DNA from 2 places in the Tardiphaga sp. P4_G1 genome. Region 1 is predicted to be linked to the other one. Evidence: predicted binding sites of a transcription regulator. Region 1 holds the regulator's gene; the other holds the start of a gene.
What was found. The regulator LexA, encoded in region 1, represses DNA repair genes until DNA is damaged. The targets are predictions, from matches to a motif close to TGTTCNNNNTGTGTTCNG.

Region 1 (15,072 bases):
GAACCGCATCGGAAAAGGCCCTTTCGCGGGACCCGGCCCCTGATCCGGCCTTGGCGCGGCCTTCCGGATTTGGCACATAGGGCGCAGCTTGAAAGGCAGCAAATGACAGACGAATCGGTATCCGACGCAGGCCGTGACTTCATCCGCGACATCGTTGCGGCGGACCTGCAATCCGGCAAGCACAAGAGCGTGGTGACGCGCTTTCCGCCGGAGCCTAACGGCTACCTGCATCTCGGCCATGCCAAGTCGATCTGCCTGAATTTCGGCGTTGCCGAGGAATTCGGCGGCCACTGCAACCTGCGTTTCGACGACACCAATCCGACCAAGGAAGAGCAGGAATATATCGACGCCATCCAGCGCGACGTCCGCTGGCTCGGCTTCGAGTGGGGCGAAGGCAACCTGCATTACGCCTCGGACTATTTCGAGCAGCTCTATGACTGGGCGGTACATCTGATCCGCGCCGGCAAGGCCTATGTCGATGACCAGTCGCAGGAAGAAATCCGCTTTAAGCGTGGCACCCTGACGGAGCCCGGCCAGAACAGCCCGTTCCGCGATCGTCCGGTCGACGAGAACCTCGATCTGTTCGCCCGGATGCGTGCCGGCGAATTCCCGAACGGCGCCCGCGTGCTGCGCGCCAAGATCGACATGTCGTCGGGTAACATCAATCTGCGCGATCCCGTGATCTATCGCATCCTGCATGCGCATCATCCGCGCACGGGCGAGACGTGGAAGATTTATCCGAGCTACGACTTCGCCCACGGTCAGTCGGATGCCATCGAACACGTGACGCATTCGATCTGTACGCTCGAATTCGAGGATCACCGGCCGCTCTATGACTGGTGTCTGGAAAACTTGCCGGTGCCATCGCGGCCGCATCAGTATGAATTCGCGCGCCTCAACATGACCTACACGCTGCTGTCGAAGCGCGTGCTGACTGAACTCGTCCGCGGCGGCCATGTCACCGGCTGGGACGATCCACGGATGCCGACGCTGGCCGGCCTGCAGCGCCGCGGCATTCCTGCCGAAGCGCTGCGCGAATTCGTCAAGCGCATCGGTGTCGCCAAGGCCAACTCGACCGTCGATATCTCGATGTTCGACTTCGCCGTGCGCGAGACACTGAATCGCACGGCGCAGCGCCGCATGGCGGTGCTGAAGCCGCTGAAGGTGGTGATCGAGAACTACCCGGAAGGACAGACCGAGCAGCTCGAAGCCGTCAACCATCCCGATGATGCGTCGCTCGGCAACCGGCAGATTTCATTCGGCCGTGAGCTCTACATCGAGCATGACGACTTCATGGAAGAGCCGCCGAAGAAGTTCTTCCGCATGGCGCCAGGCCGCGAGGTCCGCTTGCGTTATGGCTACTTCATCACCTGCAAGGACGTCATCAAGAATGCCGCTGGCGAGGTGGTCGAACTGCGCTGCACCTATGATCCGGAAACCCGGGGCGGCAATGCGCCGGACGGCCGCAAGGTCAAGGCGACGATCCATTGGGTGAGTGCCGCAGATGCCGTGCAGGCGGAAGTACGCGTCTACAATCAGCTGTTCGCCGATCCGCAGCCCAATGCGACCGAGTTCGCATCGCAGCTCAATCCGGACTCGCTGGAGACGCTGACCGGCGCCATGCTGGAGCCGGCGCTGGCGAGCGATAACACAAGCGATGTCGTGCAGTTCGAGCGTCAGGGCTATTTCTGTCGCGACAAGGACTCAGCGCCCGGCAAGCTGGTCTTCAACCGCACCGTCGGTCTGCGCGACAGCTACGCCAAGCTCGCCTGAGCAACCCCAGGGATTAGTTTTCGTATTCTGCATCCGTTCCGCTAGTCGCCGCTTGTCCTTCGGATAGCATTCGGACGGGCGAGCGTGGCGTGCGGGCGTTCGATGGCGCGGAGCGGGGATCAGCAACAGCGGCGGGGCCGATCCGGCACGGCGACCACATGGCCGCCGCCGGCCACGGCAGGCGTCGCTGCCCCATCAGCGACGTCGTCAACGTCGGGCTTCGGGACGCTCTGGACGTGGGTGCGGGCCGAAGCTGGTCCCGGTCGCTTGCTGCCCTGGGTGCCGATCGCTTTCGGCACCGGCATCGCGCTGTATTTTGCCGCTGAGCATGAGCCGGTGGCCTGGGTTGCCGCTGCGACGGCAGGCCTTCTTTGCGTGGCTGCGTTTTTGCTGCGGCGGCAGCGATGGTTTCCCTTGATCTTGCTCATTGCGGCCATCGCGGCGGGCTTCGCGATGGCTGCCATGAAAACCGCGCGTGTGGCTCATGAGGTTCTGGCGAAGCCGCTCTATTCCGTCGCGATTACCGGCTTCGTCGAAACGCACGAGGAACGGGAGCGCACGGATCGCTTCGTGCTGCGCGTTGCCACGATGGACAGCCCGCGCGCCGCACCGAAGCTCACTCGTGTGCGGCTGTCGGTGAAGAAGGGCACGGCGCCTGCCGTCGGCAGCTTCGTCGAATTGAAGGCAAGGCTGCAGCCGCCGCTGTCGCCGCTCCGGCCGGGCAGCTACGACTTCGGACGCGATCTGTATTTTCAAGGGATCGGCGCATCCGGCTTCGTGATGGGCGGCATCAAGGCAGTCGATCCGCCGATACAGCCGAGTGTGGCGCTACGCTATTCGGCGACCATGCAGGGGCTACGCGACGCCATCGACGCGCGGATCCGCACAGTGCTCTCGGGCGATAGCCGCGCCATTGCTACGGCGCTGCTCACGGGCCGCCGCGATGCGATTTCGGCTGACGTCAATGATGCGATGTTCATCTCCGGCCTCGGTCATGTGTTGTCGATTTCTGGCTATCACATGGCCGTTGTCGCCGGCGTGGTGTTCTTTGCTATACGCGCACTGCTGGCACTGATCCCTGTCCTGACCGTGACATTCCCGATCAAGAAAGTCGCAGCGGCTGCGGCATTACTCGCAGCGCTATTTTATCTGCTGCTGTCGGGCGCCGAGGTCGCCACGCAGCGTTCGTTCTTCATGACGGCCGTCGTGCTGATTGCAGTCATGGTCGATCGCCGGGCGGTGACGTTCCGCACGCTGGCGGTGTCGGCAATGGTCGTGCTGATCGTCGCGCCGGAAGCGCTGGTGCATCCCAGTTTTCAGATGTCATTCGCGGCGACGCTGGGGCTGGTCGCATTGGTGCAGATCGGCATGCCCGCGCTGTTTGCCTCGCCCGATCATTCCGCGACGGCGCGCGTGGCACTATGGGGCGGACGCGAGATCGCGATGCTCGTACTGGCTTCGCTGGTCGCGGGCCTTGCCACCACGCCCTATGCCGCATTTCATTTCCATCGCGTCACGCCTTATGGCGTCGTCGCCAATCTCCTGGCGATGCCGGTGGTCTCGGCGTTGGTGATGCCGGCCGGCATTCTCGGTTTGGTGGCCATGCCGTTCGGCTTTGACGGTGTGTTCTGGCGGCTGATGGATGTCGGCATCCAGTGGATGATTGTCGTCACGCAATGGGTGGCAGCCTTGCCCGGCGCCATCGGCCGGATGCCGGCCTTTGGCACCGGGCCGCTGATATCAGCCAGTATCGGCATCATCGTGCTGGGATTGCTGCGCACGCCGTTGCGCTTCGCGGGGGCTGCCGTGCTTGCAATCTCGATTGTGTGGGCATTGCTGGTGAAGCAGCCCGATGTGCTGATCTCGGGTGACGGTCACAGCGTCGCGGTGCGGGGCAGGGACGGGCATCTCCACGTGATGCGCAGCGCCAAGGATACATTTTTGTTGAAAGAGTGGCTCGCCGGCGATGCCGATGCGCGTCTGCCGACCGATGCCTCCGTCAGCCACGGTGTGTCCTGCGACCGCGACGGGTGCATCGCGGCGCTGGCCGATGGCGCTTTGGTGGCGCTGGTTCTACAGCCGGATGCTTTCACAGATGATTGCGAGAAAGCGGCGCTGATCGTCACGACGAAACAACCGCCGAGGGATTGCCGTGCGCTGGTGATCGATCAGGACCGCCTGCAACGAAACGGTGCGGTAAGCCTGCAGCGAACCGCCAACGGCCTTGCGATCGATGCCGTGCGACCGCGTGGCCTGGACCGTCCGTGGTCACCAGCCATTCCCGATCAGCCTCTGTCCGATAGGTTGGAGACCAGTCGTCCGCCGCAAAACCGGCCGGTGGATGCGACGCCGGTGGAAACCGATCTTCAACCCGAAGATCAGTAATCCGCCGAGGCGCAAATCTCAGTAGCGGCGATACAGCCCGATCAGCTTGCCCTGAATGCGCACCCGGTTGGGTGGCAGGATACGGACCTCGTAGGCGTCATTCGCAGGCTCCAGCGCGATCGACGCGCCGCGGCGGCGGAAGCGCTTCAGCGTGGCTTCCTCGTCGTCGATCAGGGCCACCACGATGTCGCCAGTGTCGGCGCTTTCGTTGCGCTGGATCAGCACGGTGTCGCCATCGAGAATGCCGGCGTCCTGCATGGAATCGCCGCGCACTTCGAGCGCGTAATGTTCGCCGGAGCCGAGCATGTCGGCGGGCATGCTGATGGTGTGGCTGCGGGTCTGCAGTGCCTCGATCGGCGTACCTGCCGCGATCCGGCCCATCACCGGGATGGCAACTGTGCGGCCATTGTCATCATCGCCGCTGTTGCTAGCGATGCTGGCGGCGGAACGCACCTTGCCAAGCGTGCCTTCGATGACGCTGGGCGTGAAGCCGCGGCGGCCGGTACCGCCGGTGACCGGCGCGCCGAGCTCTGGCAGCTTGATGACTTCGATGGCACGGGCGCGGTTGGGCAGACGGCGTATGAAGCCGCGTTCTTCCAGTGCGGTGATCAGACGATGGATGCCGGATTTGGAGCGCAGGTCGAGCGCATCCTTCATCTCGTCGAAGGAGGGCGGGACGCCAGCTTCCTTCAGCCGTTGATCGATGAATCGCAGGAGTTCGTATTGTTTGCGCGTGAGCATCTGAAGCCATCCTCAGTTGACGGTGTCGGCCGCCGCGTGCGTTTCAAAGGGCCTTCGAACAGTGAGCCTCAATCCAGAGACGATCGTTCGAAGATCGGTTGCGCGAGTTCGGGCACTCTCAAACTACTCAAAGCCACAGAATCTCGAAACAAATCATGAACGAACACTATATGTTCCATATGTGTTCTGCAATGCTTAATTTGCCGTCAACAGAACGCACGTTGAGCGAGGTTTGAGGAGGCTGTTCCTCACCAGTCGTCGACCCTCTACGGACATGGAAAATGCTTCCGCGGTCGCTTGGGCTACGCGGACGTCATGCGCCCAATGGGCGGCGGCGGAGTTGTGGAGCCGGTCGCCAGCGAGCGCTGAACCATGATCGTGTCGGCCCAGCGGCCCGAGCGATAGGCGACGCCGGGCAGCAAGCCGACGCGCGCAAAGCCAAAGCTCTCATGCAAGCCGAGCGAGGCCGTGTTGTCGGCATCGATGTAGCCGATGATCTGCCGAAAGCCGGCCGCCGCGCAGACGTCGATCAACTCGCGCATCAGCAGCCGGCCGATGCCTCGGCCGACATGCCCGTGGTGGATATAGATCGAATGCTTGACCGTGTAGCGATAGGCCGGTCGCTTCCGAAACAGCACCACATAGGCGTAGCCGATGACCTCGCCGCCTTGCGTGGCGACGAGGTGCGGGAACCGTTTGCTGCGCAGGTTCTTGCGCCGGTCTCTGAGATCGTCGGGCTGCGGCGTGTCGGCGTCGCTGACGCCTTCCTCAACGCCTTGCCGGATGTGCCGGCGATAGATCGCCAGCATGGCATCGACGTCGGTGTCGCGTGACGGTCGGATGACGACCGGCTGTTCGAGTTCCGTTGGCAAATCAGGCTCCTTACGTGCTCCCTATTCGGAGACCACGTAAGTGTAAAGTCGGATCCGGCCATTGGCGTCGACCTTGCGGTAGATGCCCTGGATTTCGACGTCGAAGCCCGGGAAGGTGTTGAAGCAGGTCTCGAACATCCTGAGATAATCGATCATCGGCTTTGACCGTTCAGTGAGCCGTTCTCCGGGGACGATCGTGGCGATGCCGGGCGGGTAGACCACGAACGGCGTCGTCGCGACGCGCCCGAAGATCTCATCGATGGGGAGGTAATCGACGTCGTTGCGCACCAGACAGCGCGCAGCATCATGGGGCGACATGGCGATCTCCGGCAGATGGTCAGCGGAGAATTGCCTGGTCTGAAGTTCGCTCACATTGGCCTCGCGGAAGAACCGGTGCATGTCGCCGCACAGATCCCGCAGGCGTATGCCCGCATAACGCGCCGGCCTGCGCCGCGCGAATTCCGGGATGACGTCTTCAAGCAGAGCGTTGTCGTCATGAAACTTCTTGAAAGCGACGAGGCCCGATATCAGCGTGCCGGCCTTGCTGGCTTCCACGCCGGGCGTCAGCAGGAAGAGCAGCGAGTTGAGATCGTTTTTCTCCGGCACGATGCGGTTTTCGCGCAGGAACTGCGCCACCACCGGAGCAGGGATGCCGTGTTCCGCATAGCCGCCGGTGGTGCGGTCGAAGCCGGGTGTCAGCACTGTCAGCTTGTTGGGATCGGTCATGGTGAAACCGGCTTCCATGCCGGGGAAGCCATGCCAAGCGGCGTCAGGCGCGAGCTGCCAATAAGCCGGATTGGTGGCCAGCTGGTCAGTGCCGATGCTTTCCCAGGGCACATTGTGAACAGCGCCTTCGCTGGCTGCGTCGGGAATCGCGACGCGCTCGGGCACGAAGGGTTCGAAGAACCAGCGACGCTCGGCGCGGGTTTCCTTCTCCTCGAATTCGCGGCGGACGGCGCGCATCTTCTTGCGCAGTTCGATGCCGAGCCGGATCGTATCGTCCCACAACACTTCGCCGGAGCGGCCCTTCATCATCTGCGCGCCGACATCCAATGATGCGAACAGCGGATAGAACGGCGAGGTCGAGGCGTGCTGCATGAAGCTTTCGTTGAAGCGCCGATGCTCGACGCGGCGCTTCTGGCCGCGGATGTGGCGATCCTTCATGTGGATCTGCGACGCCTGCGAGAAGCTCGCGAGCTGCTTGTGGGTCGACTGCGTCGCGATGATGCCCGGCGAATCCGGGCCGAGCTCTTTGAGCCCCATGGCGAAGCGACCGGCATAGAGCGGGTGGAATTTCATGAAACCCGCCCAGGCTTCGTCGAACAGAATGTAATCGCAGAGATGGCCGATACGCGCGATGATCATCTCGGCGCTGTAGATGGTGCCGTCATAGGTGCACTGTTCGACCACGGCGACGCGGAACGGGCGCGGACGCTTCCAGGCCTCGGGATCCGTGACGAGCGGGTTGATACGGATGCGCTCGCGCAGCGCGTCCTCGTCGAGCGCGTCCCAGTTCATCGGGCCGATCAGGCCCCAGGGATTGCGCGTCGTTGGCACATAGATCGGCACACCGCCTGAAATCATCAATGCGCCATGCAAAGCCGCCTTGTGATTGTTGCGATCGAACAGCACCAGATCGCCATCGGTAACCAGAGCCGATAGCGCGACCTTGTTGGAGGTCGAGGTGCCGTTGAGCACGAAATAGGTTTTCTCCGCCCCGAAGATCTGCGCGGCTTCCTTCTGCGCCTGCAGCGCGGGGCCCTCATGAGTTAGCAGGTCGCCGAGATCGAGCACCGAGTTGTCGAGGTCGTCGCGGAACACCGCTTCGCCGAGATGTTCCATGAACACCCGCCCGATCGGGCTGCGGCTGTAGAACACGCCGCCATTGTGCCCGGGGCAGGTCCAGAGCTGGTTGCCTTCCTCGGCATAGTCGACCAAAGCGCCGAAGAACGGCGTCTTCAGCGTCTCGGCATATTGCTTCAACCGGCTGATGAGATTCTTGGCGATGAACGGCGGGGTTTCCTCGGACAGGAAGACATAGCCGTCGATGAAATCGAGCACCTCGACCGGGACGTCTTCAAACCGCTTGCGACGGATCAGCAGGATGATGGGGAAATCGAGGCCCCGTTTACGCATCAGGTTGATCAGCGCCGCGGTCTTGCCTTCGAGGCCCTTCTTGCCCCAGTCGACCACCATGCAGCCGATCGCCGCGTCGGTCTGGACCGCGATCGTGGCGTCTTCGAGCTTGCGCGCCTTGACGACCTCGAAGCCGGAACGCTCGATCTCATCGACGATCTGATTGAGGCGAATGCCCTCGAGATCGTCGGCGTCGAATGTTGGCATCGCAAACAGGAAATTGAAGCGTTTGAAATAGTCCATTTGTGCACCGATCTTGTTTCGCAGCGATGTCTCGCTGCGTTACGTGACAATTCAGTGACTGAAGCCGCGTTAAGGTATCTCAGTCAGAAAAAAGCTCAGAGAACATGCCGCGCGGCGGAAGTTCCGGTGGCCCGGCATCCCATCGCGCATCTCGGCCTTTAAACAGGCAGTCGCATGATCGCGCAGGAATCACCAGCGGCGGCGGCGGGAGCGAATGGCTTGCGGATCAGAAGTCCTTCGGCGACAGCCAGATTTCCCAGCAGCGACGAGTCCTGCTTGATGACCGGCGTCGCCACGACGGTGCCGTCGGCCCGGGTCTCGAGGCGCGTGCGCAGGTAATCCTCGCGCTGGTCGTTGGCGGCGAGGTCGCGGCCGAGCACCGCGGGTTCGAGCGCGTGAGCGACCTCGATTCGGCCGGACAGCGCGCGCAGCAGCGGCACCATGAACAGGAAGCCGCAGACATAGGACGAGACGGGATTGCCGGGCAGGCCGATCACGCGCATGCCCTGGCGGCGTCCGTGCATCATCGGCTTGCCCGGCCGCATGGCGATGCGCCAGAACGCCATCTCGACGCCGGCATTGATCAGGGATTGCTGCACGAGGTCGTGGTCGCCGACCGACGCGCCGCCGGTGGTGATCAGCACGTCCGCCTTCAGATCGATCGCGCGCTGAATGGCCGATGTGGTCGCCTCCAGCGTGTCGACGGCGATACCGAGATCGATCACCTCGGCGCCTTCGGCACGGGCCAGCGCACGCAGCGCGAAGCCATTGGAGAGCACGATCTGGCCGGGGCCGGGGACCGCGCCGGGCATGACCAGTTCGTCGCCGGTGGCGAGCACGGCAACGACCGGCCGTCGCCGCACGGGCAGTGACGGATGGTTCATCCCGGCAGCAAGCGCTAGGTCGCGATCGGTAAGGCGGGTGCCGGCGCGCAGCAGCACATCGCCTTCGTTGAAATCGACGCCAGCCGGGCGGATATGCTTGCCGGAAATCGCGGCCTCGTTGATCCCGACGATATCGCTATCGCGCGTAGTATCTTCCTGGATCACGACGGCGTCGGCGCCAGCGGGCAAAACGCCGCCGGTGAAGATTCGCAGGGCTTCGCCGGTCTGCAGCGGGCGGTCGAACGGCTTGCCTGCGGCGATCTCGCCGATGACGCGGAGCTTGGCGCCCAACTTCGCATCGGCGGCGCGCACGGCATAGCCGTCCATCGCTGACATGGGCTCCGGTGGTTGCGTTCGCAGCGAAGCGATGTCGCGGGCGAGCACGCGGTGGAACGCGTCTTCCAGCGGCACCATCTCCTCAGGCAGCGCATCGGCGCCCGCGAGAATCGCGGCCATGGCATCGGTAACCGGCATCAGGGCCATCGCGGGGATCTCCGGCAGTGTGGGCGCCCGTCATAGCGGAGAGCGGGAGCGGACGCAAAACCACCGGCGCTTTGGCAGGGCAGGGAAACACGGTAGACATCGGCGATCATGACCGACAACCACGCTGCAACCGACGATGAAGCGCCTGTCTGGCGGGAGGATGTCGATGCGCTGGCATTCCGGCCGTCCGGCCATTGCGGGCTGTGCATGGTGCACCGTCATGCGTTCCGGACGCTGCTCCGGCGTTACCCGTCGCCGGAGGAATGCGCGGCCTATTTCCGCGACCACAGAGACGTGTTCCAGGCGGCGGCCGGCGCCAAGCTGGTGCGTGCGCCGGTGGCGGCAGATGCGAATTTTCATCTGACCAGCCGCGATCTCGCCCGCGCGATGCAAAATTAACGGTCGCGCCGCCGGTGCAACTCGGCTAAATTGGCCGTCTATTTCGCGAGGATTCCGATGCAACAGACCCAGACCGCCCAGATCTCCGCCGTGACCACTGACGTCAATGTCGTCGTGCAGGCTGTTCTGGCCATGGCGCTCGGTCTGTTCATCGTCGGTGTGGTCGGCTTCTCGCATATCAGCGCCGTCCACAATGCGGCCCATGACACGCGCCACGCCAACGCATTCCCCTGCCACTGAGACATGTCCGTCTTCAGGTCGATCGTTTTCTCGGCAGCGCTGGCTGGCGTGATCACTGGTGCTGCCATCACCGGCGCCCAGATGGTCGGGACCATTCCCCTGATCCAGAAAAGCGAAGTTTATGAGCGCAAGGCGGAAGCGCCGGCTGCTGTTGCGCCGACGGCTGCCGCGCAGCCCGCCCATACGCACGACCAAGGCGCCGCCGCCCATAGTCATGAGGCCGAATGGGAGCCCGCCGAGGGCTTGCAGCGCAATGCCTTCACCACCGGCGCCAATATCCTGACGGCCATCGGCTTCGCGTTGCTGCTGGCCGGCATCTTCGCGCTGCGCGGCCGGGCCGTGGGTTGGCGGGAAGGGCTGTTCTGGGGCCTCGGCGGTTTCGTTGTCTTCACGGCGGCGCCCGGCCTCGGCCTGCCGCCGGAATTACCGGGAATGCCTGTCGCCGACCTCACACTGCGCCAGACCTGGTGGATCGGCACTGCCTGCGCCACTGCGGCGGGGCTCGGCCTGCTCGTCTTCCGCAAGGCGTCATGGGCTGCCATTTTAGGCCTCGGCCTGATCATCCTGCCGCATCTGATCGGCGCGCCACAGGCGCCCGCTGGTCATACGGACGTCCCCGAAACGCTGTCGCACAGTTTCGTCGTTGCGGCGGTCCTGACCAGCCTGCTGTTCTGGGCACTGCTCGGCGTCCTCACCAGCATCGCCTTCCAGCGCATCTCGCGGACCTAAAGCCCGAGTGCCTTGAGCGCCTCGGCGACCGATGTCGGCGAGGTGACGTGGACGGCCTGCAATCCGCAAGCGCGAGCGGCCTCGATATTGTCGGCAAGATCGTCGAAGAACACGATGCGGTCGGCGGGGATGCCGATTTCCGCGATGACGTGCTCATAGGATTTTGCATCGGGCTTGCGAAGCCCGATCGAGGACGACAGAAACACCGCGCGGAAGTGACTGAGCAGATCGGCATGGTGTTCCGAGAAATGCGTGACATGCGCGACATTGGTGTTTGAGAACGAGTAGAGCGGCCAGCGCTTCGAGGCATGCGCGAGGAGTTCGGCGATGCCCGGCATCTCCCCGACGAAGATCGCATTCCAGCCTTCGAGAAATTGTGCCGGCGTCAGATCGATACCGAGCGTGTCGTGCAGATGCGCAAAGAATGCGTCGTCGGAAATCTCGCCGCGCTCGTGTCGCATATAGACGTCGCCGCGCGCAAACCGGCTCACGATCTCGTCCGGTGTACACTGCGCGTAGTCCGACCAGACCTTCAGCACGCGCGTGAAATCGATATCCAGCACGACGCGGCCAAGATCAAACAGCAGGGCGTCTGCGGAATTTGGCGTAAGCGACATCGTCATCTGTATCTTTTGGCTCAACGATTGAACATGTGCGGCGCAGGTTAGCGGATGATGGCAGAAAATCCTTGCCTCCGCGTGACAAACCGTCCCGATATTTCTGTTGCCTAGGCAACTAATTCGTGAGAGCCTTTCCAAAGAGGGCGCTACCTAGAGCAGTCAACTGCCGGGCCCTGCAGGGAGAGAAACGATGGTGGACCGCTTGTGCGGGACAGCGATTGATGACGCGCGAGTAACGCGTGGTGGTCTAGCCGGTTACCGCGCCGAGATTGCCGTGAATGCGTCGCAGCAAGTCGATCAGCACTTCGCGTTCGCTTTCATCCAGACAGGACAGCAGCTTTCGCTCGCGTTCCAGCGCGGTCACGATGACGGCGTCATGGGTCGTGCGACCCTTCGTGGTCAGCGTAATCGAATGGGTGCGCGCGTCGTCCGGGTCGGCATTGATGGCGACCAGGCCGCGCTCTTCCAGCATGGCAAGCGTGCGGCTGACCGGTCCCTTGTCGAAGCCGATGACGTGGCAGATGCGCGAGGCGGGAATGCCGGGCTCGATGGCCAGCAGCGACATGATGCGCCACTCGGTGACATTCACGCCAAAGCGCTTCTGATAGAGCGCGGTCGCGTTGCGCGAGAGCTTGTTCGCAATGAAGGTGATGAAGGCCGGCACATAGCGCTCAAGATCGAGCAACTGCCCGCCTTTCGAAGCGGGCGCTTTCGCGGCGACAGTCCTGACATTGACCTTTGTCACTTTCGCCTTGGCGGGCTTTCGAACCGTTTTTCCCGATCCATTCTTGCTCATGCACCACGATCCTGCCTGCCAGCGTGACGTCGTCGAAATCGGCGAGATCACGTGGTTCTGAGGAATAGAGACACGCAGCCACAATTGCCAACAAGAAAATATGGGAGATTCACATGGTCGCCACGGTCACGACGGCATCGTCCCACACCCCGCCGGTGCTGTCCTTTGGCGGAGCCTTGCCGAACGACGCATCGTCTCAGCCCGTCGTCCACCTCGACGTCGATCCCTTCGCCATGGACTTCTTCGCCGATCCTCACCCCACCCACGAGGTGCTGCGTGAGGCCGGGCCCGTGGTGTATCTCGACAAATGGAACGTCTACGCGGTCGCGCGCTATGCCGAAGTTCATGCAGTCCTGAACGATCCTGCGACGTTCTGCTCGAGCCGCGGCGTGGGTCTTAGCGACTTTGCCAGGGAGAAACCGTGGCGCCCGCAGAGCCTCATCCTCGAAGCCGATCCGCCGGCGCATACGCGCACGCGCGCGGTACTCAACAAGGTCCTGTCACCCGCGGTGATGAAGCAACTGCGCGATGGCTTCGCTGCGGCGGCCGATGCCAAGGTCGACGAACTGCTGGAGCGGCGCAGTTTCGACGCGGTCGCGTATCTTGCCGAAGCCTATCCACTATCGGTGTTCCCCGATGCGATGGGACTGCAGAAGGAGGGCCGCGAAAACCTGCTGCCTTATGCCGGTCTTGTCTTCAATGCCTTCGGTCCGCCGAACCAGCTGCGCCAGGACGCCATCGAACGCTCTGCGCCGCATCAGGCCTATGTCGCCGCGCAATGCCAGCGCGACAATCTCGCGCCCGGCGGTTTCGGCGCCTGCATCCATGCGCGGGTCGACACCGGCGATATCACCGCCGACGAGGCGCCGCTGCTGGTGCGCTCATTGCTGTCAGCAGGGCTGGACACGACGGTGAACGGTATCGGCGCTGCCGTTTATTGCCTGGCGCGCTACCCGCAAGAATTCGCGCGGCTGCGCAGCGACCTGTCGCTGGCGCGCAATGCTTTCGAGGAGGCCGTGCGTTACGAAAGCCCCGTGCAGACCTTCTTCCGCACCACGACGCGCGACGTCGAGATCAGTGGTTGTCGTGTCGGTGAGGGCGAGAAGGTGCTGATGTTCCTGGCCGCCGCCAACCGCGATCCGCGCCGGTGGGCCGATCCCGAACGCTACGACATCACCCGCAAGACGTCCGGCCATGTCGGATTCGGCTCCGGCATCCACATGTGCGTCGGCCAGCTCGTGGCACGTCTGGAGGGTGAGGTGATGCTGTCCGCATTGGCGCGCAAGGTCGCATCGATCGAGATCACCGGCGAGGTCAAGCGCCGTTACAACAACACGCTGCGCGGGCTCGAAAGCCTGCCGGTCACCTTCACGCCTGCCTGAGGATTCCATGCCGAGCATTACGTTCATTCATCACGACACCCGTGCCGAGACAGTCCGCGCCAATAATGGCGATAGCGCCATGTATACGGCGCTGCTGCATGGCATCGACGGCATTACGGGCGAATGCGGCGGCGGCGCGGTCTGCGCCACCTGCCACGTCTATGTCGACGACAGCTGGCTGGGCAAAGTTGGCGCAGTCGGTGCCGACGAGGATGAGTTGCTGGAAGGCGTCGCCAGCGAGCGGCTGCCGAACAGCCGGCTGTCGTGCCAGATCAAGATCACCGAGGCGCTCGATGGCCTCGTGCTCCGACTGCCGGAGCGACAGGTGTAACTCGCAAGCAAGACCGCGACCGGCAACGTCCGGACCCGCGCAATCAAGGTAGAGGGGAGAGACGACAATGAAGGGCTTGAAGACAGTTTTGGCTGCTGCGGCATCCTGCGTGATGGCGACGGCAGTCCAGGCGCAGGTGTCCGACGATGTGGTGCGGGTCGGTGTGCTCAACGATATTTCCGGCGTGTTCCAGGACACCAACGGCATGGGCTCGGTGGAAGCCGCGCGGATGGCCGCCGAGGATTTCAATGGCGGCGGCAAGAATATCAAGGTCGAGATCGTCTATGCCGACCATCAGAACAAGGCGGATGTCGGCGCCGCCATCGCGCGCAAATGGCTCGATGTCGAGAAGGTCGATGCCATCGTCGACGTGCCGAATTCATCGGTGGGTCTCGCCATCAACAATATCGCCCGCAACACCAGGATGACGTTCCTGGCCTCGTCGACGGCGACCTCGGACCTCACCGGCAAGGACTGCTCGCCGAACACCATCCAGTGGGTCAACGACGCCTGGGCCACCGGCAACACCACCGCGGCGGCGATGATGCAGCGGGGCGGCGACGACTGGTACTTTCTCACGGTGAATTACGCGCTGGGGCAGGGCATCGAGGCCGAAGCCACCAATTACATCACGAAGAACGGCGGCAAGGTGCTGGGGTCATCGAAGCACCCGCTCGGCACCTCCGATTTCGCCTCGCTCTTGCTGCAGGCGCAGAGCTCGAAGGCCAAGGTGATCGGCCTGGCCAATGCCGGCGCCGATGCCATCAATGCGGTGAAGCAGGCCGGCGAGTTCGGCATGCAGGACGGCCCGCAGAAGCTGGTCGCGTTCCTGATCTTCATCAACGACGTTCACGGCATGGGCCTGAAGACCGCGCAGGGCCTGTTGCTGACGGAATCCTTCTACTGGGACATGGATGATGACACCCGCGCCTTTGGCAAACGCTTTGCGGCGCGGCCAGGCATGAACGGCAAGATGCCGAGCGCCAATCAGGCGGGCGTCTATGCCTCCACGCTGGCCTATCTCAATGCCGTGGCCGCCAAGGGCAGCGACGATGCCA
Region 2 (15,072 bases), on a different contig from region 1:
AACCCGAACGCACTGTCGCACTACAACCAGCTGAATTCGGCGACCTTTCAGGCGGTGCCGATGCCCGGCGTGACGGTGGGGCAGGCGGTCGACTTCCTTGAAGGCGCCGCCAAGCAACTGCCGTCGGGCTTCAATCACGACTACCTCGCCGACAGCCGACAATATGTGCAGGAAGGCAACCAGCTCGCGGTGGCGTTCGGCGTCGCGCTGATCATCATCTTCCTGGTGCTGGCAGCGCAGTTCGAAAGTCTGCGCGATCCGCTCGTGATCATGATTACGGTGCCGATGGCGATCCTGGGCGCGTTGATCCCGCTGTTCTTCGGCATGGCGACGATCAACATCTACACCCAGGTTGGCTTGCTGACGCTGGTCGGTCTCATCTCGAAGCACGGCATCCTGATGGTGGAGTTCGCCAACGAACTGCAGCTCAAGGAAGGTCTCGATCGTCGTTCGGCTATCGAGATGGCTGCCCGCGTGCGTCTGCGTCCGATCCTGATGACCACGGCAGCAATGGTCACCGGCCTGTTGCCGTTGCTCACCGCGGCGGGGGCTGGTGCAGCGAGCCGCTTCTCGATCGGCCTCGTGGTCGTCTCCGGCATGATGATCGGCACGCTGTTCACGTTGTTCGTGCTGCCCGCGGTTTACGTGGCCATCGCCACCGATCACCGCGCCGGCAAAGAGACGGAGCGCGCCAAGCAGATCGAGGAATTCGATCTGGAGCATACGCGGACGGCCTGATCGCACGGGCGCGGCCTTGCGAAGCTGAGCTTGCGGGGACACATGGTTTGAGGTTGGATGGCGGATCGCTTCATGCGATCCGCCATTATCTTTTGGCGGCCCGCATGGCCTCCACAGGACCCATCCCATGACGCGCGATTTTCCGGCCGGCAATTATCGCTATCTTCCCGCAGTTTTTCAGTATTCCAGCGGCGTTGCCGCCAATGCGGATTTCGAGATCGAGCGCGTTCGTTTCGACACGTGGCTGCCATTGGCCGATGGGTTTGCGCGTATTGCCGATTACATTCTCGCGGCGGATCGCCCGCTGACATCGTTCTGCGCCTGCGAGTTGCGCTCGCCTGCAGTGGTGGACGAAGCTGGCTTCCGGACTTTCAACGAGCACTATGTCAAGACGCTTGCTGAATGGGGCATCTTCGACGGCACGAACAATCCCGTCGCGCGCAGCAATGTGTGCCTCGAGATCGATCCGCCGAGCGAGCCGTCGTTTTACGCGTTCTCGTTCACGCGGCCGTCGTTCGGTGCCAAGCCGACTTTCGTGATTGCGGGTGGTGCTGAAGCGCGCGGCGGTCCTGGAACATATCGCGAGCGCATCACGCGCTATCGCGAGACCTCGCCGGACGCATTCCGGGAGAAAACGCGGATGACCATGAGCAATATGGAGGAGCGTCTGGGCGAATTCGGCTTCTCGTGGAAGGACACGACTGCGACGCAGATCTACACGGTACAGGACTTCCATCCCGTGGTGGCCGATGAGCTGGTCAAGCGCGGTGCGTCGCGGCAGGGCATGACTTGGCATTTTGCGCGGCCGCCGGTGGTCGATCTCGAATTCGAGATGGATACGCGGCGTGTGATGCGTGAATTCGTGATCTGACCGTCAGGCAGCGCGCGCTGATGCGCTCAGATGCTTGGCGACGATGCGCAGGTCGTCGACGAAATGCGCATATTCGCGCGCCTTGGCATCCTCGTCGGGCAGTCGTAGCAGATAGGATGGATGCACGGTCACGAGAACCTGTGTGCCGTCGTCAGCCTGGATAATCTGGCCACGGGTCTTGCCGATCGGCGTGATCTTGCCGAGCACGCTTTGCGCGGCTGTCGCGCCCATCGCGACGACGAGCTCGGGTTTCACGGACGCTTTTTCGCGCTCATACCAGGGACGGCACGCCTTGATTTCCGGCGTTGCCGGCTTCTGGTGCAGACGGAATTTTCCGCGCGGCACGAATTTGAAATGCTTTACGGCATTGGTGACATAGACTTTGTCTCTGACAATGCCGGCTTCCTTCAGCGCCTTGTCGAGCATCTGTCCGGCTGGTCCGACGAATGGCTTGCCGGCAAGGTCTTCCTTGTCGCCGGGCTGTTCGCCGACCATCATCACCGACGCATGTTGTGGTCCCTCGCCAAATACAGTCTGCGTCGCGTCTTTCCACAAATGGCAGGCACGGCAATCGGCGGCTTCGTCGCGCAATGCGGCAAGACTTTCCTTCCCGCTATGTTCGGCCGTTTTGGTCGCATGCGACTTGACCATGGTCTCCTCCCGACGTTGTGGTTTCTTGGGCGCGCTGGCTTCAGCCGCGATCATGTCACCTGTGATGCGTTCAGCTTGCGCGATCAGGGGCTTGATCAGCGCGGCTTCGGGCAGGTTGCGCCAGTATTTTTTCGGCATCTCGTTCTGCATCGCCTTGGTCTTCAACCGCGCCGGATTGAAGATGTTGGCGTAATAGGTCAGCCATACCTCTTCGAGCCGATCCTTGGTCGGCGCATCGGCTTTGCTGACGCCGGGCGTGATGGAAATCGCGTGGCCGTCCCAATGTGCGCAGAGATCCGGCGTCAGGATCGACCATGCCATGTCGGCGAAGCGCCGCGCGAAGAAGGGCGCGGCGAGTTCGACGATGTGATGTTCGGGCTCGAACCAGGCGACGAAATGCGATTTTGGCTCGCGGCCGATTTCGCGAAACCGCACGAAAGCATGCATCTTGTGTTCGTCGCGCCGGACGGCCTTGGCCATCGCCTGCAATTTAGCGATGTCGGAATCGATCGCGACGTGGATCAGATCGGGATTGTCGCGTAGCCGCCACAACAGACGATAGAGCAGGGCGAAGCGTTCGGGATCGCGATGCAGGATTGCGGTTTGCGCCAGTTCGACGAATTTGGCCGAGACGTTGAAAGTGCCTTGCGTGGCGTCAGAGAGCGACGTCTCGGGCAAGGCAGAAAATAGTTCAAGTTCAGCACCAGCGACGATCCATCTCACGTGAGTGGGAGCAATGTCATTCAGCACGAGTTGTCGTGCCGCCTTGCGCCAGCCTTCAAAGTCGGTGTCGCTCTCCAGCACGATACTGTGCATCAGGTCTCCTGAAATGAAAGTCTAAAACCCAAATCCCAATTGCGTCGCCTTCGGCTTGAACCGCTCCGCCAGTCTCGCGCCGTCCAGCAAATTCACGGCCGGGCGATGATCCGGAAGAACGATGAAAGGCAGTGCCTTGTTCCGCGGAATATGCAGGCGCGCGAGATCGCCGACGCGGATCGACGAGATCCGGCGCGTTTCGATGATCCGCTGCACGGCCTTGGCGCCGAAACCGGGCACGCGCAAAAGGTCTTCGCGGCTGGCGCGGTTGACGTCGAGCGGGAAGCGCTCGCGGTGTCGCAGCGCCCAGGCGAGCTTCGGATCCATCTCCAGCGACAGCATGCCGTCGTTGTCATCGACGATCTCGTCGGCATCAAAGCCATAGAAGCGCATCAGCCAGTCGGCCTGATACAGCCGATGCTCGCGGATCAGCGGCGGCGCGCGCAGCGGCAGCGAACGGCTTGCATCGGGGATCGGGCTGAAGGCGGAGTAATAGACGCGCTTCAGATTGTAGGACCCGTACAGATTGGCCGAGGTCCGGATAATGGTTGAATCATTGGCGTTGTCGGCGCCGACGATCATCTGCGTGCTCTGGCCGGCCGGCGCAAAACGCGGCCCGACTTTGCCGCGCGGCGTCGGCTTGCGTCCCTCGCGGGCTTCATCGAGCTTCAACCGCAATCGACCCATGGTGCGACGAATGGCGCGGACGTCTTTCTCCGGCGCCAGCTTGGCGAGGCTGTCTTCCTCGGGCACCTCGATATTGATGGAGAGGCGGTCGGCATATTTTCCGGCCTCGGTGATCAGCGCGTCGTCGGCTTCCGGAATGGTCTTGAGATGGATATAGCCGCGGAAATGATGCTCCTCGCGCAGTTTCCGCGCGACGGCGACAACCTGTTCCATCGTGTAATCGGCGCTGCGGATGATGCCCGAGGAAAGAAACAGTCCCTCGATGTAATTGCGCCGGTAGAAATCCAGCGTCAGTTGCACCACTTCGTCGACGGTGAAGCGGGCGCGCGTCACGTTGCTGGAGGCCCGGTTGACGCAATAAAGGCAATCGTAATTGCAGGCATTGGTGAGCAGGATCTTCAGCAGCGAGATGCAGCGGCCGTCCGGCGCATAGGAATGACAGATCCCCATGCCTGCATCGGTCGAGCCGATGCCTTTGCCGTCGCGGGAGTCCCGTTTCTCGGTACCGCTGGACGCACAGGACGCGTCGTATTTCGCGGCATCCGCCAGGATCTCCAGCTTGCGCTTCACGTCCATGTTCAAAAATCCCTTTGATTTCAAATGCTAAAAAAGTGGCTGATGATCCCGATTGACTCGGCTTGCCATCTTAGCTTTATATTAGAACATATCATGAACAAATGGGCCGGCAATGGGTTCACTAAAAACCCGTGATGGCAAAACAATTTCGAGGAGCGGCGCATGACCGGCGCACGCATGACCACGCTCGCGCAATTGCGCGGCAGCATCGAACGCATCGAGACCCACAGCGATACCTATGCGCCGGATCGCGTGTCGCTCGGTCATGCCGAGGCGGACGCGGCGCTGCAAGGCGGCCTCGCGCGTGGCACCATGCATGAGGTGTTCGCCGAAGGCCGGCACAGCGCGGCGGCCACGGGCTTTGTCGCCGGCCTCGCGCATCGTGTCTCGGCAAAGCGGCCGCTGCTGTGGATCCGGCAGGATTTCTCCGAACGCGAATGCGGCGCGCTGGCCATGAGCGGCTGGCGCGAGCTCGGTCTCGATCCGCGCTTGCTGGTCACCGTGCGCGCGCCCGATGTCGAGACGGCATTGCGGACCACGGCTGATGCGCTGGCCTGCGACGCGCTGGGCAGCGTCGTGCTCGAGACCTGGGGCGACAGCAAACAGTTCGATCTCGTCGCCAGCCGCAAGCTCACGCTGGCGGCGCGCGGTTCGGGCGTCACTTGTCTGTTGCTGCGGACTGCAGGCGTTCCGGTCTCGAGTACGGCAGAGACGCGCTGGATCATCCGCTCCGCGCATTCGCCGCCATTCAGGCCCTGGCAATCATGGGGCGTGCCCATGCTCGACGTGCAACTGGTTCGAAATCGTCACGGCCCGAACGGGCAATGGATCATGGAATGGAGGTGTGATGAGTGCGTTTTCCGTGACACATCGGCGCATCCTCAGCCTGTGGCTGCCGCGCCTGCCAACCGATCGCATCAAACGTCAGCTCGCGCGCAACGGCGCGCCAGCTAATCTGCAAGCAAGTATTGTCGTCGCCAAGCAAAGCAATGCGCTGCAGATTTCCGCGCTGGACGATGCCGCGGCGAAGCTCGGCCTTGAACCAGGTCTGCCGCTCGCCAATGCCCGTGCGGTCTGTCCGGACATTCAGGTGTTCGATGCTGATCCTGTCGCCGATACGCAGGTACTGACCGACATCGCCGATTGGTGCGACCGCTTCACGCCACTGGTAGCGCTGGATCTGCCGCATGGCCTGTTTCTCGACATCACCGGCTGTGCCCATCTGTTCGGTGGCGAGGCCGCACTGATGGAGCAGCTCTGCGTGGCGCTGTCGCGGCAGGGTTTTATTGTCAGTGCAGCGATTGCGGGGACATCGACATGCGCGCGCACGCTCAGTCGATATACACATGGCTGGATCATCGCCGCGGGCGAGGAGGCCAAGGCAGTGACGCCGCTGCCGCTGTTCACGCTCGGCGCCGATGAGGCGATCATCCGTGGATTGCGCCGCGCCGGCTTGAAGACCATCGGCGATGTCGCCTCGCGGTCGCGCCCCGAAATCACTGCGCGCTTCGGCGCGGAATTCACGACGCTGCTGGAACAGGCGCTGGGGCACAGCGATGCGCCGATCTCGCCGCGCAAGCCGCTGCCGGATTATATCGTCGAGCAACGCTTCGCCGAACCGATCGCCACCGATGGTGTGATTACGCTGACACTGGCCAAGCTGGCACGCACGTTGATCGATGCGATGGACAGGCAGGGCAAGGGCGCGCGGCGGCTGGAAGCGGCGTTCTTTCGCACCGACGGCGCGGTGCGGGTGATCACTGCGGAAACCGGCCTGCCGGTGACTAAGGGCGAGGTGATCGACCGGTTGTTCCGCGAGCGACTGGACGCGATTGCCGATCCGCTCGATCCCGGTTTCGGCTTCGATATGATCCGCCTGTCGGCCAGCCGCACGGAAATCGTCGTGCAGCAGCAGCGCGACCTCGATGCCAATGTGCATGCGAACGATGAACTGGCCGACCTGATCGACCGTATTGCTGCGCGGATCGGGCCGCGGCGTGTGCTGGTTTATCTGCCCGTCGAGAGCCACATTCCCGAACGCGCGATGCTGGGGGTGCCGGCACAGCATCATCTGGCTGCCGCCATGCAGGCAGCATGGCCAGTGCGTGAAGACGAACCGCCATTGCGGCCGTTACGGTTGTTCGAGCAGCCTGAGGTGATCGACGTCCCGCTTGCGGAGTTTCCAGACAAGCCGCCTAAGAAATTCACCTGGCGACGGGTGTCTCACAACGTCATTCATGTGGAAGGCCCGGAGCGTGTGTCGATGGAGTGGTGGCGTGCGCAGGAGGCGAAGCCGACGCGCGATTACTTTCGCGTCGAGGATGAGGCAGGTCAACGTTTCTGGCTCTTCCGCGACGGGCTTTATGGTGAAATAAGAGACGCGGACGATCAAGCCGTTTCGCCGCAATGGTTCGTGCATGGGCTGTTCGCATGAGCACGGGCGGCGTCGGCGCGACTGATTATGCCGAGATTGGCGTCACCAGCAATTTCTCGTTCCTGCGCGGTGCGTCGCATCCGCAGAACTATGTGCATCAGGCCAGTGCCGAGCGGCTTTATGCCATTGGCATTGCCGATCACAATACCATGGCCGGAGTGGTGCGTGCCTTTGCCGAGCTGGACCACAAGGATCTTGTCTACAAACCCAAGCTTCTGATCGGCACACGGCTGGTCTTCAATGACGGTACGCCTGACATCCTTGCCTATCCGTGCGACCGCGCTGCCTATGGCCGACTGTGCCGGTTGCTCAGCATGGGCAAGTTGCGCGGCAACAAGGGTGAATGCCTGCTGCAGCTCGGCGATCTCGCGGAGCTCAGCGAAGGGGTGTTGCTTGTTCTAATGCCGACCTATCGGATCGACAGTGATCTTGTCCTGTGCACGCTCGATGCACTATCGGGCCTGCCGGCGGAAGGCGTCTGGCTTGGTGCCAGTCCGTTTCATCGGGGCGATGACAAACGCCGTCTGGCCAAGCTGCAGCGCATCGCAGCCACTGCGCGCGTGCCCCTGATTGCCACCAATGACGTGCTCTATCACACGCCGGAGCGCCGCATCCTGCAGGACGTGGTCAGTTGCATCCGCGAAAAGACAACCATCGAGCAGGCCGGTCGCGTACTGGAAATGAATGCCGAACGGCATCTCAAGCCGGCTGCTGAGATGGCTCGGCTGTTTCGCGATTATCCGGATGCGATCCGTGAAACCATCCGTTTTGCCGATCGCATCACGTTTTCATTGAACCAACTCCAATACCAATATCCCGACGAACCGGTGCCGCCGGGAAAGACCGCGCAGCAGCATCTCGCGGATCTGACCTGGGAGGGATATGCCCGGCATTTCCCGAATAGTGTCGATGAGACGCTCGAAGCCACCTTACGCAAGGAGCTCGCGCTCATCGCCGAGCTCGGTTACGCGCATTACTTCCTGACCGTCCACGACATTGTGCGCTATGCGCGCAGCCAGAACATCCTGTGTCAGGGCAGGGGCTCGGCGGCCAATTCAGCGGTTTGCTATATGCTCGACATCACCTCGGTGAATCCCGCCGAGGTTGATCTCCTGTTCGAGCGCTTCATCTCCAAGGAACGGCTTGAGCCGCCGGACATCGACGTCGATTTCGAGCACGTCCGGCGCGAAGAGGTGATGCAGTATGTCTACAAAAGATACGGCCGTCATCGCGCGGCAATCATCGCCACTGTCATCCACTACCGGCCGCGCTCGGCAATCCGCGATGTCGGCAAGGCGCTGGGGCTGACCGAGGACGTCACCTCGGCGCTGGCCGACACCGTCTGGGGCAGTTGGGGCAAGGGTCTCAACGAGATGCAGGTCAAGCAGGCCGGTCTCGATCCATCCAATCCGATGATCATGCGCGCTGTCGAGCTGGCCACCGAGCTGATCGAATTTCCGCGCCACCTGTCGCAGCATGTGGGCGGCTATGTGCTGACGCAGGATCGGCTCGACACCTATGTGCCGATCGGCAATGCGGCGATGGACGACCGCACCTTCATCGAATGGGACAAGGACGATGTCGACACGATGAAGATGATGAAGGTCGACGTGCTCGCGCTGGGCATGCTGACCTGCATTCGGAAATGTTTTGACCTGATCTTTCGTCATAAGAGCAGGCGCTACGAACTCAAGGACATTAAGGCTGAGGCCGACGACGCTCCGCCCGTTTTCAGAATGCTTCAGCGCGGCGAATCCCTCGGCGTCTTCCAGGTCGAGAGCCGCGCCCAGATGAACATGCTGCCGCGCCTGAAGCCGCGCACCTTCTACGATCTCGTCATCGAAGTCGCGATTGTTCGCCCGGGCCCGATCCAGGGCAACATGGTGCATCCCTATCTCAAGCGGCGGGCGATGAACCCTGATGATATCGAATATCCATTTCCGAAGGGGGGCAACAAGGACGAACTGAAGAATGTCCTGCACAAGACCCTTGGCGTGCCACTGTTTCAGGAACAGGCGATGCGCATTGCCATCCAAGCGGCACATTTTACTTCAGAAGAGGCCAATGGTCTGCGCCGCGCCATGGCGACGTTCCGCAATGTCGGCACCATGCATACGTTCGAGGCGAAGATGGTCGGCAAGATGGTCGACCGCGGCTACGATCCGGTATTTTCCCAGAGCTGCTTCGATCAGATCAAAGGTTTTGGCAGCTACGGTTTTCCGGAGAGCCATGCGGCGAGCTTCGCGCAACTTGTCTATGTCTCGTCATGGCTGAAACATTATCATCCGGATGCATTCTGCTGCGGGCTGTTGAACTCACAGCCGATGGGGTTTTATGCGCCGTCGCAGATCGTGCGCGATGCGCGCGACAACGGCGTCGATGTGCGGGAGATCGATGTGTCCTTCAGTCATTCGCAGAATACGCTAGAAGAACCGAGCGGAGACTATTGCGCCGTTCGCCTCGGCTTTCGCCAGATCGATGGATTCAAATGGGCGGATCCGGATGAGAAGCGCGAACGTGAAAAAGCTGGCAAGCCGCCGGGAGAAGATTGGGGCAAGCGCATCGTTGCCGCGCGAGAGCTACAGCCTTTCACCTCGCTGGAAGATTTTGCCCGCGATACCGCTTTGCCAAAACGCGCGCTGATCATGCTCGCCGATGCCGATGCATTTCGCTCCATCGGCCTGGATCGTCGTGCAGCATTATGGGCGGTAAGGCGCTTGCCGGATGACGTGCCGCTACCACTGTTCCAGATTGCGAGTGCCCGCGAACAGCCGGACGAACATGCGGCACCGCTGCCGCAGATGCCTTTGCCCGAACAGGTGGTCGCCGATTATCAGACTATCCGGCTGTCACTGAAGGGACATCCGATGGAGTTCCTGCGCGCGAATTTCACGCGGGAAAAAGTGGTGACCTGCGCGAGCATTGTGGATGCCAATGACAGACGGCGCGTGCGTTGTGCCGGCGTCGTGCTGGTGCGGCAGCGGCCGGGCAGCGCCAATGGCGTGGTCTTCATGACGCTGGAGGACGAGACCGGTATCGCCAATATCGTCGTATGGCCGAAGGTGATGGAGGAGTTTCGCAGGGAGGTCATGGGCTCCAGGCTCATTCTGGTCGAGGGTACGATTCAGAGCAGCCCGGACAAGGTCGTGCATCTCGTCGCCGAACGGCTGATCGATCGCTCGGACGATCTGAAGCACCTTGGCAATGATGCACTCGGCACACCGCAGCAGGCGCTGTCAGGTCCGGAACCGATCAATGACGATCGCCGCGAGCATCCCGACAATCCCGCACAACGCATTCGCCATCCGCGCAATGTCCGGATCCTGCCGCGCTCGCGGGATTTCCATTAAGCGCTGTTCAGAAACCATTCAGCCGTTCTTACCTATTCAGGTGATGCACCGACTGGCGGTCCGCCGGGCGGCCGGTGCAGGAAAGTAATAGTGGCATAGGCGCCGATCCATGAACCGACGGCGGCGAACCCCACATACATCCAGTTTTCGGTATAGCTGATGACGGCATAGGACGAGAGTACATACCAGACGCTGCTCCAGGTGGCCGCAGGGATGCGCCGACGGGCCACCACCGCAGAGGTGAACATCACATAGACCGCGTCGGTGGCAGCCGTGGCCAGCACCACGGCGCCGGCTGTCAATGGATCGATGGTGGCCATGCTCTCTCCTCCATGCTTGTACAAGATGATGCGATGACGGATGTGGTCACCTGGAAGCGTGAGCTGAATCGGTGGCGTGGGAAAGGGGGAGGACGTTGATGTACGGCATTCGTGAACTGCTCGGCGACCTCTGGAGGCAGGCTGGCGGTGATATTGCGGCGCTCCAGCGTGTCGCGCTGACCGGCAATGAGCCGCAATTGCCGTCGTCATTCCATGTCGGTGCAGCCGCTCAGGTCAGTATCGCTGCGGCCGGAATGGCGGCTGCCGAGATCTGGCGGCTACGCAGCGGACAGACGCAGACTGTCTCTGTCGACATGCGCCATGCCATCGTCGAATGCCGCAGCGAGCGCTATCTGCGCTGCGACGGTAATCCGCCGCCGCCCGCCTGGGATGCGATCGCTGGTGTCTACAAGACCGGCGATGGCAAGTTCGTGCGGCTGCATACCAATTTCCCGCATCATCGCGACGCTGTCTGCCAGGTGCTGTCATGCGCGCCGGAGCGTGAAGCGGTGCAGGCGGCTCTGATGCAATGGAACGGCGAGGCCTTCGAGACCGCAGCCTATGCAGCCGGCGGCGTCGTGGCGCTGATGCGCTCCCATGACGAATGGATGGCGCTGCCGCAGGCTACAGCCGTTGCTGAACTGCCGCTCGTCGAGATCATCCGGATTGGCGACGCCGAACCGAAGCTGTGGCCGATCGGCGCCCGGCCGCTTGCCGGTTTGCGCGTGCTCGATCTCTCACGCGTTATCGCCGGTCCCGTCGCTGGTCGCACGCTTGCGGCCCATGGCGCGGATGTGATGCTGGTCTCCAGCCCCGATCTGCCGGCGATCCCGTGGCTCACCATCGATACCGGCCGCGGCAAGCTCTCGAGCTTCGTGGATCTCCAGAGCGGGCAGGGGCGCGACACCTTGCGAGGATTGCTCGCGCAGGCGGATATCTTCTCGCAGGGCTACCGCCCGCAATCGCTCGCGGCGCTCGGCTTCTCGCCGGAGGAGGCGGCCCGTGTCAGTCCCGGTATCGTCTATGTCTCGCTCTCCGCCTATGGCCGTTCCGGGCCGTGGGCCGGGCGCCGCGGCTTCGACTCCCTCGTCCAATGCGCGACCGGCTTCAACCATGCCGAAGGGCAGGCGGCCGGCGTCGATGGGCCCAGGGAGTTACCGGCCCAGATGCTGGATCACGCCACCGGCTACTTAATGGCGTTCGGCGCCATGATCGCCCGTGCACGTCAGGCGCGTGAAGGCGGTAGCTGGCACGTGCAGGTCTCTCTTGCCCGCACCGGTCAATGGCTGTGGGATATGGGAAGGATCGCGGATGGTCTCGCGGTCGAAGACTTGAAGGGAGAGATGGTCAAAGCCTTTACTGAGGATATGCCGTCCGGATTTGGCCAGTTGTCGGCGGTCCGTCATGCAGCCGTGTTATCGCGAACCCCGGCATCGTGGGTGCGTCCAGCCATGCCCCTCGGCAGCCATCCGGCGGTATGGCCGTCCGGCAATTGAAACCCATTTGCAGGATTTCAAAATTTTAACGAAGATTCGTAAGTGCACACGCGTTTTTAGATTGTCTGAACGCCCAGATGCGCACTATTAGCGCGTGAATGGGACAAATCGCCGCGGAATAAGTGCGTTTCCTACCAAGGACTGGACAGTGACGAATTTAGATCAACGATCTCAGCTGTTTAGCGGAAAACGCCTGATCGCGGGCGGTTGCATTGCTGCTATGCTGGTCGCCGCAGGCGTCGGCTACGTGCGGCTGTCCACCCCGTCGAAGGGGCATTCCGACGTTTCGAGCCAGTCGCGAAAGAACCCGCAGCGTTATGCAACGTCGCCGTCGGAATGGGCGAGCCTGACCATCGAGCCGGTCACTGTGCGTGCCTTCCGCGCCGAACACGTCACCGAGGGCAAGATTGCCGTCGATGAGGACCGCTCGACCCCGATCTTCTCACCCTATGCCGGCCGCGTCACCAAGCTGCTCGCCAAGCCAGGCGACCACGTCGAAAAGGGCCAGCCGCTCTTTGTGATCGAAGCAGCCGACACCGTCGGCGCGCAGAATGATTTCGTTGCCGCGACCACGGCTCTCAACAAGGCGAAGTCGCAAGTCGACCTCGCACAGATCCAGGACAAGCGCGCCCGCGACCTGTTCGAAGGCAAGGCTGTGCCGCTGAAAGACTATCAGCAGAGCCAGGCCACGCTGCTGCAGGCACAGAACGATCTGCGCACCGCCGACACGGCACTCGAAGCCGCACGCAATCGCCTTCGTATTCTTGGCCTCTCGGAAGACGCCATCACGGCGTTTCAGGAGAAAGGCCGTATCAATCCGGAAACGACGATCTACGCGCCGCTTGCAGGCACGGTGGTTCAGCGCAAGATCGGCCCGGGCCAGTACATCAGCGCCGGCGCTGCCGATCCGGTCTTCGTGATCGGCGATCTCTCATCGGTGTGGCTCACGGCCTTCGTGCGCGAGACCGAAGCTGCTGCCGTGCAGATCGGTCAGGAAATGAGTTTCACCGCACTCGCGCTGCCGGGCCGTGTGCTCACTGGCCGCATCAGCTATGTCGCGACTGCGCTCGATCCCGCGACGCGTCGTCTGCTGGTACGTGCCACGCTGGACAACAGCAACGGTCTGCTGAAGCCGGAAATGTTCACCACCGTGACGATCTACGCGCCTGGCGACCAGCCGACGATAGGCGTGCCGAAAACGGCGCTGATCTATGAAGGCGATCAGGTCCGCGTCTGGGTCGCGCATGACGACAAGACCATCGAGCTGCGCACGATCAAGACCGGTATGACCAATGGCAATCTCGTCGAGGTCCATGGCAACCTGAAAGCCGGCGAACGCATCGTCACCAAAGGCAGCTTGTTTATCGATCGCGCGGCCTCCGCCAGCTAACCCCCAGCTTCGGCTCTTCTGAAAGGTCCGATCTGGATGGATCGTCTTGTTGCTCTGGCCGTCGACCGTCGCTTCCTGATGGTGGCGATGTTCGCCGTCGTTTTCATCGGTGGTCTGTTTGCTTTCAATCAGCTGAATATCGAGGCCTATCCCGATCCGACCCCGCCGATGGTCGATATTGTGACCCAGAGCAACGGTCTCTCTGCCGAGGAAATCGAACGCTACATCACGATTCCGATCGAAGCGCAGGTCGCGGGCATCAAGAACCTCAAAACGATCCGCACTATCTCGCTCTACGGTCTCTCCGACGTCAAATTGCAGTTTTCGTTCGACTACACCTATGACGAAGCATTGCAGCAAGTCCTGAACCGGTTGTCGCAGCTCGGGACCTTGCCGGGCAATGCACAGCCGACGATATCGCCGATCTCTGCGGTAGGGGAAATCTTCCGTTATCGTCTGGTGGGGCCGCCGAACTACAGCGTGCTCGATCTCAAGACCCTGCAAGATTGGATCATGCAGCGCCGCTTCCGTGCGGTACCAGGGGTCATCGACGTCATTGGTTGGGGTGGCAAGACCAAAACCTATGAGATCCAGGTCGACTTCAGCAAGCTCGTTGCCTATGGCTTGACGCTGCCGCAACTGCTGACCGCCGTCGGCAACGCCAATATCAATGTCGGCGGCAACACCGTGAATATCGGCGCGCAATCGGCCGTGGTGCGCGGCGTCGGCCTCATTCGCTCGATCGACGACCTTTCCAATACGATGATCTCCCAGACCAACGGCAATCCGGTTCTGGTCAAGGATGTCGCCACGGTGTCGGTCGGCGAGAAGCCGCGCCTCGGCATTGCCGGTCTCAATCAGGAGGACGATATCGTCCAGGGCATCGTGCTGATGCGCCGCGGCGAGAAGAGTTCACCGACCATCGCGCGTGTCGAACAGCTGGTGCAGCAGATCAATCGCGGAGGCATCTTGCCGCCCGGCGTGCGGATCGAACGTATCTATGACCGCAAGGACCTGATCGACACCACCACGCATACGGTGCTGCACAACATGGTCGTCGGCATCCTGCTGATCGTGCTGCTGCAATGGATGTTCCTCGGCAACTTGCGCAGCGCGCTGATTGTTGGCGCCACTATTCCGTTTGCCCTGTTTTTCGCTGTCATCATTCTGGTGCTACGCGGCGAATCCGCCAACCTGCTATCGGTGGGCGCCATCGATTTCGGCCTGATCGTGGATGGTACGGTCATCATGGTGGAGGCCATCTTCAGACGGTTGACCCAGACCACAGAGCTTTCCGAAGCGGAGCGCAGCCACATCTCGCCCGAGACCATCATGGGCATGAAGAAGCATGGCATCCTCAGCGCATCCGCTGACGTGTCGCGCTCGATCTTCTTTGCCGCCGCGATCATCATCGCCGCATTCCTGCCGCTGTTCACGCTGTCCGGTGTTGAAGGCAATATCTTTGGACCGATGGCGCGGACCTACGCTTATGCGCTCGCCGGTGGCCTGATCGCGACATTCACCGTCACGCCTGCGCTGAGCGCGATCATTCTGCCGGCGCATGTCCAGGAGACCGAAACCTGGATCATGCGCCAGCTACATCGCCTCTACATGCCGGTGCTGCACTGGGCGGTCGCCAGCCGAAAGATCGTACTGGGCATCGCGATCGGTCTCGTCGTGGTGACTTTCTTCATGGCGCGTTTCCTCGGCCTGGAATTTCTGCCGAAGCTGGAAGAGGGCAAT

Region 2: the regulator LexA is predicted to act here: its motif matches at 4,422-4,439, upstream of AC1DUY_RS12630 (ImuA family protein).

The regions. Positions count from the first base shown of each region.
Region 1 is NZ_JBFUJU010000001.1:674,078-689,149, reverse strand. Features, by position in the region: gene AC1DUY_RS03380 (glutamine--tRNA ligase/YqeY domain fusion protein) at 103-1,773, shown strand; gene AC1DUY_RS03375 (ComEC/Rec2 family competence protein) at 1,876-4,158, shown strand; gene lexA (transcriptional repressor LexA) at 4,177-4,899, opposite strand; gene AC1DUY_RS03365 (N-acetyltransferase family protein) at 5,202-5,771, opposite strand; gene AC1DUY_RS03360 (Orn/Lys/Arg family decarboxylase) at 5,793-8,150, opposite strand; gene AC1DUY_RS03355 (molybdopterin molybdotransferase MoeA) at 8,309-9,517, opposite strand; gene AC1DUY_RS03350 (hypothetical protein) at 9,626-9,916, shown strand; gene AC1DUY_RS03345 (CbtB domain-containing protein) at 9,974-10,156, shown strand; gene AC1DUY_RS03340 (CbtA family protein) at 10,160-10,885, shown strand; gene AC1DUY_RS03335 (HAD-IA family hydrolase) at 10,882-11,508, opposite strand; gene AC1DUY_RS03330 (MarR family winged helix-turn-helix transcriptional regulator) at 11,753-12,301, opposite strand; gene AC1DUY_RS03325 (cytochrome P450) at 12,535-13,683, shown strand; gene AC1DUY_RS03320 (2Fe-2S iron-sulfur cluster-binding protein) at 13,691-14,014, shown strand; gene AC1DUY_RS03315 (ABC transporter substrate-binding protein) at 14,082-15,072, shown strand, end outside.
Region 2 is NZ_JBFUJU010000004.1:503,401-518,472, forward strand. Features, by position in the region: gene AC1DUY_RS12610 (MexW/MexI family multidrug efflux RND transporter permease subunit) at 1-738, shown strand, start outside; gene cnbZ (2-amino-5-chloromuconate deaminase CnbZ) at 866-1,609, shown strand; gene AC1DUY_RS12620 (UdgX family uracil-DNA binding protein) at 1,613-3,076, opposite strand; gene AC1DUY_RS12625 (putative DNA modification/repair radical SAM protein) at 3,098-4,339, opposite strand; gene AC1DUY_RS12630 (ImuA family protein) at 4,502-5,293, shown strand; gene AC1DUY_RS12635 (Y-family DNA polymerase) at 5,187-6,773, shown strand; gene AC1DUY_RS12640 (error-prone DNA polymerase) at 6,770-10,123, shown strand; gene AC1DUY_RS12645 (hypothetical protein) at 10,156-10,443, opposite strand; gene AC1DUY_RS12650 (CoA transferase) at 10,542-11,939, shown strand; gene AC1DUY_RS12655 (efflux RND transporter periplasmic adaptor subunit) at 12,160-13,329, shown strand; gene AC1DUY_RS12660 (efflux RND transporter permease subunit) at 13,366-15,072, shown strand, end outside.